Regions from separate parts of the Levilactobacillus muriae genome, predicted to be linked through region 2. Evidence: predicted binding sites of a transcription regulator. Region 2 holds the regulator's gene; the other holds the start of a gene.
The links. The regulator NrdR, encoded in region 2, represses ribonucleotide reductase genes. The targets are predictions, from matches to a motif close to ACACNATATATNGTGT.

Region 1: a site for NrdR is predicted at 5,768-5,783, ahead of pnuC (nicotinamide riboside transporter PnuC). Genes of this name have one in related genera too.

The regions. Positions count from the first base shown of each region.
Region 1 is NZ_BAAFRU010000001.1:89,375-97,599, reverse strand. Features, by position in the region: gene ACKTSF_RS00445 (DHA2 family efflux MFS transporter permease subunit) at 1-321, opposite strand, end outside; gene ACKTSF_RS00440 (MarR family winged helix-turn-helix transcriptional regulator) at 326-775, opposite strand; gene spxB (pyruvate oxidase) at 1,112-2,872, opposite strand; gene ACKTSF_RS00430 (magnesium transporter CorA family protein) at 3,223-4,143, opposite strand; gene pnuC (nicotinamide riboside transporter PnuC) at 4,947-5,699, opposite strand; gene ACKTSF_RS00420 (MarR family winged helix-turn-helix transcriptional regulator) at 6,026-6,448, opposite strand; gene ACKTSF_RS00415 (alpha-glucosidase) at 6,776-8,225, opposite strand, start outside.
Region 2 is NZ_BAAFRU010000007.1:19,735-27,959, forward strand. Features, by position in the region: gene polA (DNA polymerase I) at 1-2,429, shown strand, start outside; gene mutM (bifunctional DNA-formamidopyrimidine glycosylase/DNA-(apurinic or apyrimidinic site) lyase) at 2,451-3,311, shown strand; gene coaE (dephospho-CoA kinase) at 3,304-3,939, shown strand; gene nrdR (transcriptional regulator NrdR) at 4,166-4,666, shown strand; gene ACKTSF_RS06070 (replication initiation and membrane attachment family protein) at 4,670-6,052, shown strand; gene dnaI (primosomal protein DnaI) at 6,056-6,982, shown strand; gene thrS (threonine--tRNA ligase) at 7,409-8,225, shown strand, end outside.

The sequences.
Region 1 (8,225 bases), on a different contig from region 2:
CCGGCCAACCAATAACCAGACAAATGCTGGTGCAAGGGCATCGACCAGTAATCCTGTGATGAAAAGCAAGTTTGCGGCCACGAAGAGTTGTCTCATTTTAAAGCGCCGTTTCAGAAACGATGAAATGGGGACGATACAGGCCACAATTAGGAGGTACAAAGTGGTCATCCACTGCACCGTTCCGGTCGTCACCCCAAACTGTTTCATCAATGTTGGAAATGTGATGTTCATTGCCGTTTCAATGATGACCCCACTCAGAGACATCAGCCCCGTTGCCAGGACAGCACCGATTACACGTGGTTCAATTTTTTCTGTTGCCATTCACTTACTCCCTCTCTGACGGGGCCTTGCCCCACTGCGTCACGTTTTCTAAGGCGTGGCGGAAGGCCATTGCCTCCCGCTCTGTCAAGCCAGCCACCATTCGGGTATCCTGTTGTGCCAAGTGTGCCGTCACGATGGGCACTAGCCGGTCTCCCTGTAATGTTAACCTAAGCTGCCGCTTACGACTGTCGTTGGTTGCCACGATACGGGTCACCAAGCCATGTTCCACCATCCGCTTGATTAAGATGGACGCCGTGGAACGTTGTACGTGAAATTCCCGTTCCACGTCAACTTGAAAGGTGTCGACAGCCCCACGACGACTGAGAAAGTCGATGACTGACATCTGCATCCCCGTTAACCCATATGGCCGCGCAAACTCGTTCATTTCAAAGTTCATTTGGTGCTCGGCATCTCGCAGCCAAGCGCCCAATCTCCTGTCGGGCAATTGAATCATCCTTCCTTTGTTAGTCAGCTAACAATTTTAATCTGGTTGACCAACAATTGCAAGTCACCTTTCGGAAAATGGCGACTTTGAAACGCGGGTTGGGCGGATCAAGCGAGCTGGCAGACCGCTTCTCAGGCTGATAGCGTCCTACCCACAGCGTTTCAGCCTAAATTTGGCGAACGGTAAGCCGGCTGGTTTAGGCGACGTTGCCTAATTGTAGTCTCAGTATCGTTGTTGCAACAGTCATAATTCGTATTTTAGACCTTGCAACCTTCAGTAATCACAAAAAAAGTCGTTCCCAATCAACGACTGATTTGGAACGACTTACAATTTTAAAGTTTTCAATTAAAGGTTATCGCCCTTAGCACGTAGCAACTCCCCTAAAGCAGGTTGTTGCTGAACGTCAATGTGATTTTCCTTAGCATAAGCATCGACGGTCTCTTGCCCATAGAGCTTGGCGTCAAGGGGCATAAAGGCCGTCCCAATTGGGTCATCGTTCTTGATGACGGCGTTGACCACAATTGGTTTCTTGTTGCCCTTTGCTTGCAAGTCCTTGATTTGGTCGAAGACCTTTTCGACTTCGGCATTGTTGGTCACAGTAAAACCAATACCGCCTAAGCCCTCGGCAACCTTTGCCCAGTCGGCATCGGTCAGATCAACCCCATACAGGTGTTGTTTCGTGTCGACTTGTTCGCGGTAAATGAACCCGAAACGCCGGTTACTGAAGACGACGTTGATAACGGGCAACTCGTAACGGGCTTCTGTAATAATATCGGGAGCAACCATCGCAAATCCACCATCTCCGGAGAACGACCAAGCTTGACCATCTGGAACACTCAAAGCCCCAGCCATTCCAGCGGGTAGCCCGTAGCCCATCGTGGCAAACAGTCCAGACAGGACGAAACGTTGCTGCTTGTTCATGGGTAAGCCTCGAACGGACCATTCCGAAACGTTCCCCGTGTCGACCCCGTAAGTATCCTTAGGACCTACCATGGAAGCGACCTTCTTTGTCACGGCTTCCGGTGCTAAGCCATTGGTGTCATCATCAGCTAATTGAGACAACCACTTGTTCCAATTCTGCTTGTTGCGCCGGTTAGCCTTGAGCCAGTCTGTTTCAGGCGACGTTTCACCCGTGGCAATCATGGCTTGTAGGTAACTCTTGGCATCACTGATCACAGCGTAGTCAACGGGCACCATCTTCCCAATATCAAAGGAATTATCGTTAACTTGGATAATCTTGATATTCTTTGGCCAGAACTGGGCAAATGGAAACTCGGATCCCAAGAACAGAATTAGATCAGTGTGTTGAAGCGCTTCGAATCCGGATTTAGAACCCAAGCGGCCAAACGTCCCAATAGCGTTTGGATAGTCGGTTGGAATCACTCCCGTGGCTGGAACGGTATTGATAACGGGGATGCTGAACTGCTCGCTAAACTTCACCAGCTCATCACGAGCACCCAGGAGGCCCCGACCGGCATAGATCAAGGGGTGCTTAGCAGCCTTCAACAGCTCTAATGTTGCCGTCACGGCCTTAGGATCAATCGTTTGTGTAAACGTATTGGAAACGGTGTTCGGCGTCTTAACTGGCTCGTAGTCGATTTCGGTCGATGACAGATCTTCAGGAATGATAACAACAGCTGGTCCCTTTTGCCGGTATGCTTCCCGGATCGCCTGATTGACAACATAAGGGAGCTGTTCCGCGGTCGTTGCCGTCCGATTATAAACAGCAACATCGGCGAACATTGGCGTTTCATCCATTTCTTGGAAGTAATTGGTGTTCATCGTCGCCGTTGGCACTTGTCCAACCAGCGCCAACATTGGCACGTGATCCATCTTAGCATCGTAAAGCCCGTTGATCAGGTGAGTCGCACCAGGACCAGCGGAACCAAAGGCAACACCGACTTTGCCGGTATACTTAGCGTCGGCAGCCGCAGCTAATGCCCCGACCTCTTCGTGCCGTACCTGAATATATTGAATCTTATCCTTTTCTAAGTACAAGCCTTCAACGGTATGATTAATCGATCCCCCAGGAATCCCGTACAAGTGATCGACACCCCATGCTTCCAAAACTTTTACCAATGCTTGACCCGCAATCATCTTTGTCATTTGAATCGCGCTCCTTTGATGAGGTGTCGCCAAAGAAAAGCACCCCGAAATCATTGATTGGTAACATCATAGTCCGTTTCAAGATGAAATACCAGCATTTCTGCTTACTTTTTGTTAGTGAAAACAATCACTTATGCCGTTGACTGAACAACCACCGATCATTGCCGTCCTATCAGCAAATAAAGCGCATTCACAAGATTACAAAATCATGAGATTCCACGAAACCTAACAAGCAGATTGGGCCGCCCTTGTTCTTGGAAAACCTTTCGCCGTTAACCACATCCTCAACTGCTACTTTCACGCAAAAAAAACTCCCACACGAGATGGGAGCTGAAATGGTTCAGTATTTTTTACCAGAAATGCCGGTGTTTTAGCATCAGCGCGACCCATACCATGACTCCTAGCATAATTGCCACGGTAATCAGCCACGAAACACTCCCCTGATTGGCCAGAGGTAACCGCACATTCATGCCGTAAAATCCAGTCACAATCGTAGGAATCGTCAAAACTAACGACCAAATCGTCAAGAACTTCATCGTATCATTCAGGTTATTATTCAAAACGTTGTTGAATGTGCTTGAGATTCGATCGACGACATCGGCCTCAATGGACGTCATTTCGGAGGCCTGCCGAGCTTCAATCACCGCGTCATCCAACCGTTCCTGGTTAGTATCGGAGAGTTGCCGGCCAAATGATGTGTTACTTAAATTAACCGCCATCATGGCATTGTTACGCGTGGCGCTGACGAAGTAAGCCAAGCTCTGCTGCAAGTTAGATAGCGCAATTAGATCCTTGTTGTCCGGCGACTTATTGAGCTGCTTATCCAGGCGATTCTGTTCCGCATTAATCTTTCGAATCGGCGCTAGAAATTGGTCGAATAGGATAAACATCCCGACCAACAATAATTCATTAGTATCATAGATTTGATCCAGCTTGAGCCGCTCGTTCAAGAGTGTATTGGCCCAGTGCGTGTTCTTCGTCGTAATGGTGAAGACGCAATTTCCCTTCAATAGAAGTGTCACCGGCCGGGTAATATAACGCTGAGACACCTGGTCCACCACCACTGGCACATGCAATACAATCAGTTGTGAATTCAAGAAATCGTCGCGGTCATAATGAGACCGTTCATTTTCGTCGGTCACGTACGTTAAAATTTCATCGGTAAGGCCATATTTAACCTTCAGGGTATCTCGATCGGCTTCTTCCTCCACCATGGTCATGACCCACACCAGGTTTTGATCTTTCGCGCCAATCTTCTTCTCAACTATCATGGTCTCCGCTCCCTCATACAAGCAATGCCCCTAGTGTACCACGTCCCCTAGACCCTCGCTGGAAAAAATCAATTTTGAAAAGAAACTAGCTAATCTGATAACAGATTAAGCCAATAAAAGCCGCTGTTCCAGACCCCACGCCCGGAACAGCGGCTCCAATCACTAAACTAAAGGTTAAAAGTTCCAAAATACTCATTACGACTGTTGTCACAACGATACGGAGACTAAAATTGGGCAACGTCATCTAGTCATCGCCTTACCGGCCGGCAGATATGGGCTGGAACGGTGCGAACACAACTTGAAGCCTCGAATGTGCCGAGTCTCCAAGCTTGGTTTTCTACTAAGCCAGTGGGAAAATCGCCCCCTGACCAAGTAGAACGACGCGCCTGAGCCCATATCTGCCGACCTCTCGGCTGACGTAGTTGGTCTGTGGAAACCTGAATTGTGTCTATAGAAACGTTGTTGGTTTGTGCTTAGACCCTAACAACCATATGGAATTCAGTGTTTGAGATTGACGTGTACAATCAGAACCGGAGGCGGCCAGGGATGGAGCTAGCCGTGTCGACGATGTTAGTCGGCGCTTTTTTCGGCTTACATCGTGGGACGACCTGAGAGACGCCTGAACTTGGCGGCTTTCAGGCGAGCTGGAAGCCCGTCTTTTGGCTGGAGGCGTTCCCCACAGCAAGCGGAATCCCTGGCCGCCGGAGTGCGACCCTTGTCACTAATTTAGCGGTGACAATTCCTATGGTCGCAAGAGTAAGATGAGTATTTTGGCTTTCAACCTTTGGTCACTAAACCTTAACTTAGTCGGTACTCTCTAGATTGGCAGCGTAAGCCGTCTCTTGCTTGATAACCCGTGCCCGTTCCTTCTGGTTGTACCAAGGTGAAACGGTAAAAGCCAGCACGTCGTTGATCAGGTAAACGGAACTATTGATAAACATGGCCAGCGTGGCGGAACCTTGCCGGAACGAAATGAACCATAAGACCATTTGGGCCAACCCAGAAGCAATCCACCAGATATACTGATTGTTGAAACGTAAGAAACAGATAATGCCTGCCGTTAAGCTAATTGCAAAACTGATGGCATCGACCCACGGCCGCGGATCATCCGTAAAGGCTCCAATCGCCCAGCCAGAAATCAAGTAAACGGCAACCGTAGAAATTAAGGCAATTGCCCAGCTCTTTCCCGTAAACTTCCGAATCTTAGCGGCCATATTAACGTTCCAACTTGCACTCAACAACACTGGAATATCCAAGGTAACCACATAAGACAACTGTTCGAAGATACTGAGGTAGTTCTTGGCAGCAAATCCCGTCACGATGAAACAAATAGCGGAAAGAACACCCAGCCAGCCGTTAACTGACTTTGCCGCATTGATGGCCAGAACACATAGCACACCCAGTGTGGTCCCAATGAACGTCAGCACTGTCAGTAGCGTAATCTGCTGGCTAACCAAGGTCATGACCTGACAGCCAAGGCTAAAAAAGAACAAATAATAATTCTGCTGAGGCCAGCCCTTAAGTTGGTGAGATAAAAATTGAATATAATGCTTCATGTTAATGTGCTCCCTCATAATTTATTAACCACATATAGTATCAATCTCGCCGGCGAGGTGGCTACATCACACAATATATTGTGTTGTTCTTTTTGAACAACAGGTTTGATTATAGCACGCAATTTTCTTACCAACTGGTGAAAATTCAAATTTGTTTCATGACCTTATCGGCAATAGAAAGCGGTTACACACCCGTCAGTCGCCCTGTGAAACAAAATCCGATAGCCCATCAGCATTGCACACATTTTATAGTTTGAGGGAAAATGTGCAAATAAAAAAGACCAGTCGTGAACGACTGATCCGGTTAAGGGAAATTTTAAAATACTTTATGATTCCGGTGATTCTGGCGTTAATTGTGCAGTAGCAGCAGCCAACATCTGGGTCAGTTCACCCACTGTCAGCTGACTGCCGTCTGCATTAAGGGCAACGCCACTCATAATTTTAGCTGACTTCACCAGTAGCTCATGGCAGGCCATCTCCAGCTCTTCACCACTCGTGGTCAATGACAACGGCCGCACTCGGCGGTCTGAGCTCTGATAGCTTTGCAGCACGTAACCGCGCCGAATTAACTGTGAAATCCCACGGGAAACTGCCGCACGTGAGATGCCTCTACTATCAGCAACGGTGGCTGACGTCAGCTTGCCTGGATTCTCTAAAATATGGTGCAGAATCGCATACTGATCCACCGAAATCCCCATAGCTCGTTGGAACCGCGTTGCCGATTTCTCTAACTCTCGCTTTAATTCCATGTAAGATTCGAAAAAACTTTCCGCATGTACGACCTTACTCTTTGCCATAGTATTCATCATATCCTTATCTTTTACTTACTAACCGCTAAGATAATTAACACGATTAGCAATACGCAAAATGGTTGACCCCATAGAAATATCTATACATTTAATAATAAAGAACAATCTAGTGAAATGCAATAGGATTTCACTAATTTGTCAAAAAGTTTATGGTTTAAACTACTCCGATTATGATTTTGGCTAACTATTAACAGCTATAATACGCTGCATAATCGACTGTACAAAAAAGGCGGCCGCGTTTTCACCCGGACCGCCCCGCTTTCAATCTCACTCTAGTTTTCGTAAATGGTACAACCGTGCTTCCCACGGTTGAATCTGCGTTTCGTCCGAGGGCGCGTCTACCCGCATATTGGTGACGATCAGCTCGCTCGGATTTAAATCAAACTCCTGAGTGGTTGCAGCAGCATTACTCATATTCACGACGATCAACCAATTATCACCATTATAGGTTCGGCGATAAACGTATAATTGGTCGTCTTTAGTATCGATCAATTCATAACGACCCTTTTGTAGGGTTGGTACCGTCTTTTTCAGCTGAATCAATTGGCGGTAGAACGTGAAGACCGAGTATGGATCATGGCTTTCACGTTCCACGTTGATTCGTTCCACCACTGGCGTCGGTTGAATCCACGGCTGATGGTCGGAAAAGCCACCGTTCGGTTCATCATTCCATGGAAACGGCGTCCGCGCATTGTCCCGGCTCTTGGCTGCCAGTTGCGTCAAAATCTTTGATTCTGAAACACCCTTGGCTCGCTGACGCCGGTAATACAGACGACTATCTAGGTCACGGTAGTCCTCGATGCTGTCGAACCGAGCGTTGGGTAAGCCCAATTCCTGTCCCTGATAGATAAACGGCGTTCCCTTCATCAACAAGTACCACAATCCCAAGGCCTTCGCGGAACGACGGCGATAATCCACCGGGTTCCCATAGTATGAAACAGCGCGGGGTAAATCATGATTTTCAATGAACAACGCGTTCCATCCCTTGTCGGCCAGTGCCAACTGCCAGCGCGTCAGGTTCTGGCGCAAGGCAGCAATCGGTAGCTTTGGTTCCGCATTCTCCCAGTAATGCACATGGTCAAATTCCAACAGGAGGTCAAAGAACCCCGTGTCAGGATCCAGCCAACGCTGTGCCGTCGGCATATCGATGCCGCCCGCCTCACCAATGGTAAACAAATGATTGCGTTGCAGGACTGGTTTCAGGTCTGCCAAGTAGGCGGCGACCCCCGCAAGATCCCGGTAATAACCCGTCCGTGGTACGGCCACATCGGCAAAATCAGCTTGTTTCTTCAAATGGGTGACGCCATCCAAACGGAAGCCATCGACTCCCCGGTCGGCCCACCACTGAATGATGTCACTCATTTCATGGCGAACAGCTGGATTTTCCCAATTCAGGTCAGGCTGTTTCCGAGCAAACGTATGCAAGTATGCCGCCTGACTTGCGGCATGGTAGGTCCATGCCGAGCCACCGAAGACGGACTCCCAGTTATTTGGTGCCACGTCCGCTGTTGTCGGTTGCCAGATATAGTAGTCGTGGTAAGCACTGGTCGGGTCGGCCAAAGCCGCCTGAAACCAGGGATGCTCACTCGACGTGTGGTTGAGCGCTAGGTCGATTACAATCTTAATATCGGCCGCATGGAGCGCCTCAACCAACTGGTCAAAGTCGGCTAATGTTCCAAACTGTGGCGCCACGCCGCGGTATTTCACCACGTCATAG
Region 2 (8,225 bases):
AGGGTGGCCGGGCTAAGACTGCACCCGAACTTTCCGAACAATTTCCTTACGTCAAGGAACTTTTGGCCGCGCGGGGGATTCAGACTTACGAGCTTCCCAACTACGAGGCTGACGATATCATTGGAACGCTGGCCAAACAGGCCGAGGCAAATGGCTTTACGACGACCATTGTGACTGGTGACCGGGACCTCACGCAGTTAGCTAACGATCACACGACGGTTGCCATTTCCAAGAAAGGGGTCAGCGAGATTGAACGCTACACCCCGGCTTACGTCAAAGAAAAGATGGGCGTGACGCCTGAACAGATCATTGATATTAAGGGGTTACAGGGTGATAATTCCGATAACTACCCCGGTGTAACCGGCGTGGGTCCTAAGCGTGCGGTTGACCTAGTCGGCAAATATGGTAGCGTCGAGGGTATCTATGACAATATTGATGATATCACTGCTAAGAAACTCAAGGAGCATTTGGTAGCTGATCACGATCAAGCTTTATTGGCCAAAAAGTTAGCTACGATCAATCGCGATGCCCCCGTTGAGAAAAAAGTTGAGGATCTGGTCTACGATGGACCGAACCGTGAAGACTTAATTGCCCTTTACCAACGGATGGAGTTCCGGACATTTCTTAACAAGATGGACTTTGAAGGCGAAACGCCAACCGCGACGCCGGGCCTCAAGGACATCGACTACACGGTGCTGACTGCCGAAAATGTGGCCGCTTTGCCAGACTTTTCGGCTGATGGTTGCGAATTCTACTTGGAGATGCCGGATGAGAATTACCATACATCCGAGTTCGCTGGGTTTGCTATCGGCGATGATGATCAGTGGTGGGTCAGCCGCGACGATGCCCTCTTACAACAGGCACCCTTGAAGAACATTCTGACGTCCGCAGACGTGGCTAAACAAGTCTTTGACGCCAAACGGACTTACGTGGGCTTGAATCGCTTAGGCCTCACGCTGGCCGGCGTTGACTGCGACCTTCTACTTTGCTCTTATTTGCTGAACACTTACGACAATAGTAACGATCTGGGCCGCGTTGCCATGGAACACGGCTACGACCAGGTTGCCACCGATGAAGATATCTATGGGAAGGGTGCTAAGCGGGCCATTCCTGATGATGACGAGGTCTTCTTCAAGCATTTGGCACGGAAAGCTCGTGCCATCGAACAGTTGCGGCCGAAGTTATTTGAAGGCTTGGACGAAAATGAACAGACACAACTTTACCGCGAAATTGAATTGCCTATGAGCTTCGTCCTCGCCCGGATGGAAATTGCCGGGATCACCGTGGATGCAAGTGAGCTGGAAGCTATGGGGAGCAAGTTTACTGAACAATTAGCTGAAATCGAACAGACGATTTATCAGGAAGCTGGCGAAGAATTTAACATTGGCTCTCCGAAACAGCTGGGTCACATTCTCTTTGAAAAGATGGGGTTACCCGTCATCAAGAAGACCAAGACCGGTTATTCGACGGCTGTTGGTGTGCTCGAAAAGCTTGCGGCCGATGCTCCGATTGCGGAGAACATTTTGCGCTACCGGAAGATTGCCAAGATTCAATCGACTTACGTGGAAGGTCTCCTGAAGGTGATTCATCCTGAGGATCAGAAGGTTCACACACGCTATCTACAGACGTTGACGCAGACTGGGCGACTGTCTTCAGTCGATCCTAACCTGCAAAACATCCCCGTTCGAAGTGAAGAAGGTCGTGCGATTCGTAAGGCCTTTGTGCCACGGCATGAAGGTTGGCAGATCTTCTCGTCTGACTACTCCCAGATTGAGTTGCGGGTGCTCGCGCACATGAGCCACGATGCCAATATGCAGGAAGCTTTCAGAGAAGGCCAAGACATTCACGCGGCCACTGCCCGGCGAATCTTCAAGATGGCTCCGGATGCCGAGGTCACGCCGAACATTCGGCGACAGGCTAAGGCCGTGAATTTTGGAATTGTCTACGGGATCAGTGACTTTGGGCTGTCTCAGAACATTGGCATACCTCGCAAGCAGGCCAAGAACTTTATTGACACCTACTTCGAGGAGTATCCTGGCGTCAAGGCTTACACAGAGCGAATGGTTCAGCAAGCCCACGAGTTGGGCTACGTCGAAACGATTGCGCACCGCCGTCGGTATTTGCCGGATATCAATTCACGGAACTTCAACCAACGGTCCTTTGCTGAACGCACGGCGATGAACACGCCGATTCAAGGGAGTGCCGCTGATATTATTAAGATTGCAATGATTCGCATGGAAGATGCTATCAAGGACATGCAGGCGACGATGCTGTTGCAGGTCCACGATGAGCTGATCTTCGAGGCACCCGCCGAGGAGATCGCCACGTTAGCTAAATTAGTACCAAGCGTCATGGACTCCGCCATCGACCTTGAGATTCCGTTGAAGGTCGAAAGCCACTACGGCCCGACTTGGTACGACGCCAAGTAGCCGCAAAGGAGAGAAATCAGTATGCCTGAATTACCAGAAGTTGAAACGGTCCGGCGCGGACTGACCCGCTTAGTGCAAGGGGCCACCATTGATCACGTAGATGTCTATTACGCGAAGATGGTGCGCCCCGACGCCGAGATTTTTACGGCTGATCTGATTGGACGCAAAATTGAAAGAATCGACCGACGTGGCAAGTACCTACTCTTTCGGTTCAGCGGCAACCTGACGATGGTGTCACACCTCCGGATGGAGGGCAAGTATGATGTACAGCCGGAGGGAAGTCCAATTCCCAAGCACACCCACGTTATTTTCCATTTGACCGATAACCGCGAGCTGCGGTACAACGATACCCGTAAATTTGGCCGGATGCGTCTGGTCGAGACGGGCACAGAAGACACCGAACTGCCATCGCTGGGGAAGTTAGGACCGGAGCCCACGGCAGAGACGTTGACGTTGGCCTACATGCAGCAGGCCTTCGGCAAGTCTCATAAGGTCGTCAAACCATTTTTGTTGGACCAATCGCGGATTGCCGGGCTGGGCAACATCTACGTGGATGAGGTTCTCTGGTTGTCCAAAATTAATCCGTTAACGCCGGCCGATACGTTGACAAAGAAGCAATTGGAGACGTTACGGCAAAACATCATTGCCGAGATAGCTGTGGCCATTAAAGGGCACGGAACGACAGTCCACACCTTTTCGACGGCGTTTGGCGAGGCGGGTAACTTCCAAAATCATTTGCACGTCTACGGTCATGAGGGAGAACCTTGTGAACGCTGTGGTACCGAGATTGTGAAGATCAAGGTGGCACAGCGGGGAACGCATCTCTGCCCCCACTGCCAGCCTTATCCGCCCGAAGCATTGGAGGAACGCAACGATGACTGAGGTGTGGGGACTAACTGGTGGGATCGCCACTGGTAAGTCGACCGTCAGCCACTGGCTAGACTTGGCTGGTTTGAAGATCATTGACGCAGATGTCATTGCACGTCAGGTGGTGGCACCGGGAACACCGGGGATCCAACAGATTTGTGCAACCTTCGGTGAAGACTTTCGTCAAAGAAATGGGAGCCTCGACCGTCAAAAGCTGGGGCAGCTAGTCTTTAGCCATCCAGAGAAGTTACACCAGTTGGAGGCCATTACGACCCCACTGATTCAGGTGGAGATTCACCGCCAGTTGGCGCTGTATCGGGCTCAAAAGGTGGCTGGTATCGTCATTGATGCGCCAACTTTTTACGAAGTTGGGTATCTGGTACATCTGGTGGATCACGTGATGGTGGTCGCAGTCCCGGCAGCGACCCAACGACAGCGTTTGATGGCCCGTAACACCCTCGATGAAGCAGCGGCTCAGGCTCGAATGGACCAACAATGGCCCATCGCTAAGAAGGTAGCACTAGCTGATGTGGTCATCGATAACGCGGGAACGATTGCCCAAACGCGTCAACAAGTGGTAGAATGGCTTGACACCACTAATTTAGGCTCGTCGGCAGCAATTTTGGCTGAAGGCTTGGATTAGGTAGTGATATGTTAGCTGACGAAGCAATCATTAAGACAACGTTGTTTCCTGTGGAAATTGTGGCGATAGCTGTGCGAGTTCGCAATTGTCGTATGGTTCTGGTTTAGTCAGTAAAAAGCTGTGACTAATCGTTGTGGTTTAAACACTGTGTTAGCCGCAGACAACAATCTTTACGAACGTCAAGCATAGATAATCAAGTAACCAATGAAAAAATGAGGTGACCAAAATGCAGTGTCCGCACTGTCATCATAATGGATCGCGGGTCGTCGACAGTCGACCGACCGACGATGGGCGTGTCATCCGCCGGCGTCGTGAGTGTGAGAGCTGTGGCTTTCGGTTCACGACGTTTGAGCGGGTCGAAGCGACCCCGCTGTTGGTAATTAAAAAGAACGGCACGCGTGAGGAATTCAATCGCGAAAAGATCTTACGCGGGATCATTCGCTCGGCTGAAAAGCGGCCGGTGGGGATGGACGTCATGACGAAGATCGTCGATGACGTTGAAAATAAGATTCGGGCACTCGGCGTCAACGAAATTTCCAGTCAGCTGATTGGGGAATACGTGATGAACCGATTGGTCGATGTTGATGAGATTGCCTACATCCGGTTTGCCAGTGTTTACCGGCAGTTCAAGGATACAGGGGTCTTCTTCAACGAATTGAAAGACATGATGGATAAAGACAAAGCGAAAGCTAAGGACCGGACAGACCGGCAAAGCGAGGCGAAATAAGGCATGGAGGATTCCTGGCACCAATTGCAGCCAAAGACGGGCTTTTTGGTTCGGTTGGCGGATCGGTTGACCGACCAAAGTTGGCAAACCTTAACGCAGCTCTACCAACCGATCATTGGACCGAGTGCCACGGGGCTCTTCTCGGCCCTTTTTTGGCTCCCACAGCGTGAGACTTATAAGCGTCACGCTATTTTATTAGCGGAGCTGGGCTTAGACTTGGCTCACCTATACGCAGCACGACTGCGCTTAGAGGCGACCGGACTACTGACGACGCGGTTCAAGACAGAGGGGGATCTCTCCAGCTTCGTTTATGAACTGCACGCGCCACTTACGCCACAGGATTTCTTCAAAGATGACCTGTTGAGCGTTCAATTACTAGGTGTCGTAGGAGAGGACCTGTATCAGTCGTTGGTTACAGCGAATACTGTGGTGGCAAGGTCTAGCGACGATGAACAAAATATTACCAAGAACTTTCTGGACGTCTTCCACGTGGATGGCGATGAGTTGCGGGAGATTCCTGCAGTGGTTTCGAGCAATCGGCAGAATTTGGCATCAACTAGACGTGCACCGGATCTGTCCCCAGACAAGGTTCAATTTGATTTTAAGTTGTTGGGTGAGCTGCTGGAACGATCCTTCGTGGACACTCGAGCTGTCAGCAAGTACCGTCAATTATTGTTGACGGAGCACGCCACCTATGGCTTGGATGAGCCGACTATGGCCCGTTACATCGGTGAGGCGACGGATCTGGCAACCAATATTTTTAATCCTGAGCAGTTCAAACGTATCGTCGCGCAGGCCTTTGGGTATCAGTATCGTAGCGAGGCGACAGTTGGCACCCCGGCTGATTCAGTAGCAAATGCCTCGTCGGCCACCGCGTCCACTGCGACAGGGGTTTCCAGTGCAGAACAAGCGTTGCTTAAGGTTGCCAGCACGACTGCACCCGTTAAATTTCTGCAAGGAATCAAGCAGAATACGGGTGGGTTCGTGACGGATGGTGAGCAACGAATTGTTCGGGACTTGGTGAGTCGGCAACTATTTCCCGCGTCCGTCCTGAACCTGATGATCTATCACGTCTTGGTGGACGAGGATAAGCCGACATTGAATAAGAATTTACTAGATACGATTGCTAACGATTGGAGCAAGTCCAAGGTCAAGACGCCCGAGCTAGCGATTCAGAAGATCAAGGAGCGTCAGCAGGCGATGACCAAGCCACGGCGATCTCGACGTCAACAGCCGACGGTCAAGGAGACGCTACCAGACTGGGCTAAGAAGCCGAGTGGTGCGGCGCAGGCACCAACGACCGCTAAGCTCACTGATGCGCAACAAAAGCAATTACAGCAACGTATTGCGCGACTGGAAGCACGCAGCAAGGGGAAGGAGGATTAGCAGATGGAAGATTTAAGTAAGACCATGCAAAAACTCATGAGTCAGCAACATCTAAATGACAATTACCGCCAACTGATGGCCAAAGTCTATGATGATCCTGAGGTCAATAAGTTCTACCAGGAGAATAAAGCAGAACTAGCCGAAGATGTGATGACGCGTTCGGCGGCGAAATTGTACGAGTTCGTTTCGGAACGTGAAAAACTAGCTAAGGGTGGGGAAACCTTTGCCACCGGTTACGCGCCACAGTTGATCATGTCCAATCACCTGATCGATGTGGCCTATGTCCCAACGGCGGATACACTGGAGAAGCAGGCCCAACAACAGCTTCGTCAACGGGTGAAGTCGATTGCCATGCCGAAGAGTATTCGTGAGGCGACGCTGGCTAACTTTGACCAAGACACCGATCGGGCTGAGGCCTTGATGGCGGCTTTGGACTTCGTGGATGCCTACGAGGCCAACCCCAAACGGCGCCATCAAGCCCTGTACTTAGCTGGGAGCTTTGGCGTGGGAAAGACTTACTTGTTGGCAGCCGTCGCCAACCAACTGGCGGCGGATGGGTTCTCTACCACGCTAGTTCATTTCCCAAGCTTCGCAGTTGAAATGAAGAACGCAATTGCCCAAAACGGTGTGGCTGAAAAGCTCGATGCCTTGAAGAAGTCGCCAGTCTTGATGATCGATGATATCGGTGCGGATGCCATGTCGGCCTGGGTCAGGGACGACGTGCTGGGTGTTATCCTGGAATATCGGATGCAAGAGGAATTGCCCACATTCTTCAGCTCCAATTTCTCTATGGCCCAGTTGGAAAAGGAACACCTGCGTATCTCAACGCGGGGGGACGACGAACCTTTGAAAGCCCAACGGCTGATGCAACGAATTCGTTTCCTTGCCAGAGAAATTACGATGGTCGGCGTCAATCGGCGGCCACAGTAAGATGATGTTCGCTGTCTGCGCACAACGTCACGATCAATTTGCACCATTCCAGAGCGATAGTGGACTTCAGACAAGTGGCTAACGATGAATTTTTAGCAACACGGCTTGACAATATTTGGCTGCAAGTGTTTAATAGTCAATGAAACCACACGAGCTATGACGAAAGACATGGTGCCCGCGGAGACGTTCACAGGAAGAGTTGGCCTAGCTTGGAAGCCGACTTAGCGCCCGCCAGCATTACCGCTTTCCTAAGCTGTCGGAAGGAAATTTTCGGCCGGTCCGTTCCGTTATCGACGATTAGAGTTCACGGGATCAGTCTCGTGAAAAATATCGGGTGGAACCACGTTAATGACGTCCCCAGTGCCTTCTTTGGCACTGGGGATTTTTTCGTAGTCTGACCCAAATCAATAAGGGAGATTGAAAATTATGGCAAGTATTTCACTTAAATTTCCAGATGGCAACGTTAAAGAATTCGCAGCTGGCACGACACCAGAAGACGTTGCGAAGTCAATTTCAATTAGTTTAGGCAAAAAGGCTGTTGCAGCCAAGTTGGACGGCGAGTTGATCGACAACTTGACCCCAATCGCGCATGATGGGAGCATTGAAATCGTAACGAAGGGTGACGCAGATGGCTTGACTGTTCTGCGCAATACCACGGCTGCCTTGGTTCGGATCGCCTTGAAGAAGGAATTCCCAGCTATTCGTTTGGGCGAAGTTAGTGCCGACGAAGATGGCTTCTACGTGGATACCGACAAGGATGACCAACAAGTCAGTGTTGACGAATTGGATGCCATTGCGGTTATCGTTGAAAAATTAATTGCTGACAAGGCGGCTATCGAACGCGTTGTTGTTAGCAAGGACGATGCTTTGGCGAAGGCTAAGGACGATCCATTCACGGCTGATCTGATCAAAGCCGTTGACGGCGATCAAGTGAACTTTTTAAAGATTGGCGACTACGAGATCTTAAGTGATGGCGCCCAATTAACCAACACGGGTGACGTGAAGAAGTTCAAGTTGCTTTCCGTTGCTGGTGCGTACTGGCAAGGCAAGTCCTCAAACCCAATGCTCCAACGGATCTACGGGACGGCCTTCTACAAACAAGCTGACTTGGATGCTGACTTAGTTCGGCGCCAAGAAGCTCGCGAACGTGATCACCGGGTTATTGGGAATCAACTGGACTTGTTCTTCGTTGATCCTAAGGTCGGCGCTGGTTTACCATACTGGATGCCAAATGGCGCAACCA